Regions from separate parts of the Pseudoalteromonas sp. NSLLW218 genome, predicted to be linked through region 1. Evidence: predicted binding sites of a transcription regulator. Region 1 holds the regulator's gene; the other holds the start of a gene.

Region 1 (2,419 bases):
TTAATGTGTTTGATGGTCAAGATGAATCACTTCGCGCAAAGTTAAAACAAGTAAGCGCCATTGAAGAAGAGTTTAGCGATCAATTTTCAGAATCAATGCTCTCTTGTATGGTTGCTATCGGTGCGCAATATTGGCCGCATATCCTCCCTGAATACATCCCAAGCGAATTACAGAGCTTTCCTAATATAAACCATAGCGATCATCAAATGAGCGTACAACCGTGCGATTTATTTGTGCAAATTCGCTCTGACCGTGAAGACGTTAACCATTTATTTGCGCTGCAAATTTTAAAATTATTTGCCCCCGATGTTGAGCTGGTGGAGCAAATTCGTAATTTTCGCTTTTTAGATGGTCGTGATTTTAATGGTTTTATTTATGGTGGCGATACAGCTCATGGAAGAAAAAAGCGCGCTACGGCTTTAATTAGTAACCCTGGTAATTTTGAAGATCAGGGAAGTTATATTCATGTACAGCGTTATAAGCATGACTTAACGATGTGGCAGCACTTATCATTGAGCGAGCAAGAACAAATAATGGGGCGTACGCGCCTTGATAACACACTAATTACCCCCGCAATTGAAACCAGCCATGCTTCGCGAAGTGAGCTAAAAGACGAAGACGGACAACCGCTACTATTAAATCAGAGCATGCCTTATGGCGATGTGTATGAGCAGGGAATGTTATCAATTACATGCGCTTGTACGGGTACCGCATTTGAAAAAGTACTTAATAGTCGTTTAGGGGAAGGGGATTGTTACGACCACTGGCTTGATTTTACTCAAGCCGATATGGGTTCTGCTTTCTTTGCGCCTTCAGTCGGGTTTTTAAAACAAATTTAGTTTGCTATTAAACCGTATCAAATAAAATGCGAACACGTTCAAGTGTTACATCTATTTCAGATATTTTAGCAGGAGCGATAAAAATAGTATCGTCGCCTGCAATTGTTCCTAGTACGCCATCTGCTTTACCTAATGAATCTAACAAACGCGCAATAAGCTGAGCAGCACCTGGGCTGGTACGAATGATGATCATCATTTCGTTGTGCATAATGTCGATTACTAATTGGCGTAATGGGCTTTTAGCCGTAGGTACACCCATTTCAGCAGGTAAGCAGTAAACCATTTCTTGCTTGGCATTACGTGTGCGTACAGCGCCAAATTTACTTAACATGCGTGATACTTTACTTTGGCTTATATTGTCAAAGCCTTGATCTTTTAACGCATCAACTATTTCGCCTTGAGAGCCAAAATTTTCTTCTTTTAATAGTGATTTAAATGCTTTTACCAGTGCTTCTTGTTTATCTTGTGGTTGCATAGTCTTTATTCGTTTTTGTTATTTATGCTGCAAATTCTACACAAAAATGAATAATTATGCAGCAGTTGTTTAGTTAACTTGCCAGTTTGATGCGTTAAATCACAAAAGTTTACGACTATGGTCGAAAATATACTTGAAATAGACAGGATAAATTTGTTTTTAGTCGCTAATTTCATTATCTTAAGAGCCACAAATGTTTCCTACCTCAAATTACGGAGAATTCCAATGAAAGTTGCTGTATTAGGTGCTGCAGGCGGTATCGGCCAAGCGTTATCTTTATTATTAAAAACAGGCTTACCAGCTGGCTCTGAATTATCACTTTATGATGTTGCACCAGTAGTACCAGGTGTTGCGGTTGACCTTTCTCACATCCCAACAGATGTTAAAGTAGCAGGCTTTGGCGCAGACGAATTAAACAAAGCGCTTGAAGGCTCTGATATCGTTCTTATCCCAGCGGGTATGCCACGTAAACCAGGTATGGATCGTGCTGATTTATTTAATGTAAATGCTGGCATCATCAAAACTTTAGCAGAAGGCATTGTTGCTAGCTGTCCTAAAGCGTTAGTAGGTATTATTACTAACCCAGTAAATGGCACAGTTCCAATTGTTGCTGAAGTATTCAAAAAAGCAGGTACTTACGACGCTAAACGCGTATTCGGTATTACTACGCTTGACGTTATTCGTTCAGAAGCATTTGTTGCTGAACTTAAAGGCGTAGACGTAGCAACTGTTAAAGTACCAGTAATTGGCGGTCACTCAGGCACAACTATTCTTCCTCTACTTTCTCAAGTTGAAGGTGTTTCTTTCACTGATGAAGAAGTTGCTGCACTTACTCCACGTATCCAAAATGCGGGTACTGAAGTTGTAAATGCTAAAGCCGGTGGCGGTTCAGCTACGCTATCTATGGGCGCAGCTGCTGCTCGTTTTTGTATGTCTTTAGTTAAAGGCCTACAGGGTGAAGAAGTGGTAGATTACGCTTATGTTGCTGTTGAAAATGGCGATGCAGAGTACTTTGCTCATCCAGTACGTTTAGGTAAAAACGGCGTAGAAGAAATTCTTTCTTACGGCGAACTAAGCGCATTTGAAACAAAAGCAAAAAATGACA
Region 2 (2,419 bases), on a different contig from region 1:
AGTGTTTGGCGTCTTGCTTGCAAATGTTGCCTTTGCTGCTCGCCTTCAAGCCTTTTAAGTACAGACTCCTGTTGCTTTAATTCATTAGTCAACTCAGGACTTTGCAGCAGGGCAAGTGTGTCGCCTTGTTTTACTGTATCACCGGCCTTTACTTTTAAATCTATAAATCCACGTTCTGGGCTATAGATTTGAGGGGCATTGGCAGCAACAATTTTACCACTGGCGGCAATGTCCCGAATAAGCGCTTTAACATGTACTTTTGCAATTTGCACTTTTGAGCGGCTAATAGAGCTTTTAGCGCTATGGCTAGTTAAAAAAATATAAGCAATTGTAGAGAGCACAATGAAAACAATCGCAGTGATTATTGCGTATTTTTTATAGCTGATAGGTGCCTTTACCTGTACATCTTGTGCGCTGGTATCTTTAATCATTTAATTCTCCCTACATTGCTTTTATGTATTTTTCGCACAGCAGTAATAAAGCTGCTGTGCAAATTGCGGCAATAGGAGAGAGTAAAAATAAGCTTAGAGTAAACATAGTAATTCCAATTAGCGATTATATATAAAGCTATACGATTAATATGCCAACAATTATGGTATTGATATTTAAGTGATTTTATTTTTTTGTTCTTTAAATTCATGTCCGCGGACAGTTTGTGTGTCCGCATCGGACACTGGTTTAAATAAAAATTCACTATAAACGTACAAAAAATGACATGAACTTTCATAACTATACTAATGAGCAGCAATAATCGGGGATGTTAAGTCATTAAAGTAATGAAATAGCACAAAACTATCTAAATGTTAACTGAATAGCCCTTCCATTGCTGAATACTTATTCACTTTTGTTGCCTTTACGTTTACGTAAGCTGTCACGACGAAGCCTTGTGTTTTTTACAATATGTTAAAGTTGACACCAGTGTCATGAAAAAATAGTGGTTAAAATAACGCTAAATGTTAAAAGTAATGGTAAAAAGAAATCTTGCTATGAAGTGAGAAATATTCAAGAATGTGAATATGTATTCAAAGTGCTATTGACTCTATTTAAGATAGAGGCTAGTTTTGTCCGTCTGTTAGCAAATCGTCGAGTAGTTCATCCACGCTAACAGTGCAGCAAGGGGAGGGGTCTATGTTATACGACTCAAAGTTAGAAAAAGAAAATTGTGGCTTTGGCTTAATAGCTCAAGTTAATGGTCAAGCTAGCCATAGGCTTATTCGTACAGCTATTACGGGGCTTGATCGCATGCAGCACCGTGGCGGTATATCTGCTGATGGTAAAACAGGTGATGGCTGTGGTTTATTATTACAAAAGCCAGATAGCTTTTTCCGTGCTATTGCTAGTGAACACAACTGGCACTTAGGCAAAAACTATGCAGTGGGTATGATATTTTTAAATTCAGATCCCGTTTTAGCGCAAGCTGCAAAAAAAATACTTAGTGAAGAATTAGAAAAAGAAACGCTAAATATTTTAGGTTGGCGTGTTGTGCCAACCGACCCATCTATGTTGGGTCCTATTGCTGTACAGCAATTACCGGGTTTTGAACAAATTTTTGTTAGCGCGCCAGAAGGTTGGCGCTCTAAAGATTTAGAGCGTCGCTTGTACGTAGCACGCCGCCGCGCGGAAAAGCGCATTGTTGATGACGAAGCTTTCTATATCGCAAGTCTATCTGGTTTGGTAACTATCTATAAAGGCTTAATGATGCCTGCAGATTTACCAAATTTTTACCTAGATTTAGCTGATATTCGTATGACGAGTGCGATTTGTGTTTTTCATCAGCGCTTTTCTACTAATACTCAGCCGCGTTGGCCTTTAGCTCAACCTTTCCGCTATTTAGCACACAATGGTGAAATTAATACTATTGAAGGTAACCGCCAGTGGGCACGCGCACGTTCATATAAGTTTGCGTCACCGCTTATTCCTGATTTACAAAGCGCAGCGCCGTTTGTAAACGAAACCGGTTCTGATTCATCAAGCCTAGATAATATGCTTGAGCTATTTTTAGCTGGCGGTATGGATTTATTCCGCGCTATGCGTATGCTCGTTCCACCTGCATGGCAGAAAAACCGTGCAATGGACGACGATTTACGTGCATTTTACGACTTTAACTCTATGCATATGGAACCATGGGATGGCCCCGCCGGTATTGTTATGTCGGATGGTCGTTTTGCGGCTTGTAACCTTGACCGTAATGGGCTTCGTCCTGCGCGTTATGTAATTACACAAGATGGTTTTATTACGCTTGCATCAGAAGTAGGTATTTGGGATTACACTGCCGATGAAGTGGTTGAAAAAGGCCGTGTTGGTCCAGGTGAATTATTAGTCATTGATACTAAACTTGGCAAAATCTGGCACTCTGATGAAATCGATCAAGACTTAAAATCTCGCCACCCTTATAAATCATGGCTTGAAGAAAACGTTA

What was found. Region 1 encodes ArgR, which controls arginine synthesis, uptake and breakdown. Its sites were predicted from a motif close to ANTGAATANNTATTCANT; they were not measured.
Region 2: a site for ArgR is predicted at 1,010-1,027, ahead of gltB (glutamate synthase large subunit). Genes of this name have one in related genera too.

What each region holds. Positions count from the first base shown of each region.
Region 1 is NZ_JADYWO010000006.1:143,802-146,220, reverse strand. Features, by position in the region: gene I6E80_RS10810 (Dyp-type peroxidase) at 1-839, shown strand, start outside; gene argR (transcriptional regulator ArgR) at 847-1,314, opposite strand; gene mdh (malate dehydrogenase) at 1,540-2,419, shown strand, end outside.
Region 2 is NZ_JADYWO010000011.1:64,498-66,916, forward strand. Features, by position in the region: gene I6E80_RS16435 (efflux RND transporter periplasmic adaptor subunit) at 1-431, opposite strand, end outside; gene gltB (glutamate synthase large subunit) at 1,129-2,419, shown strand, end outside.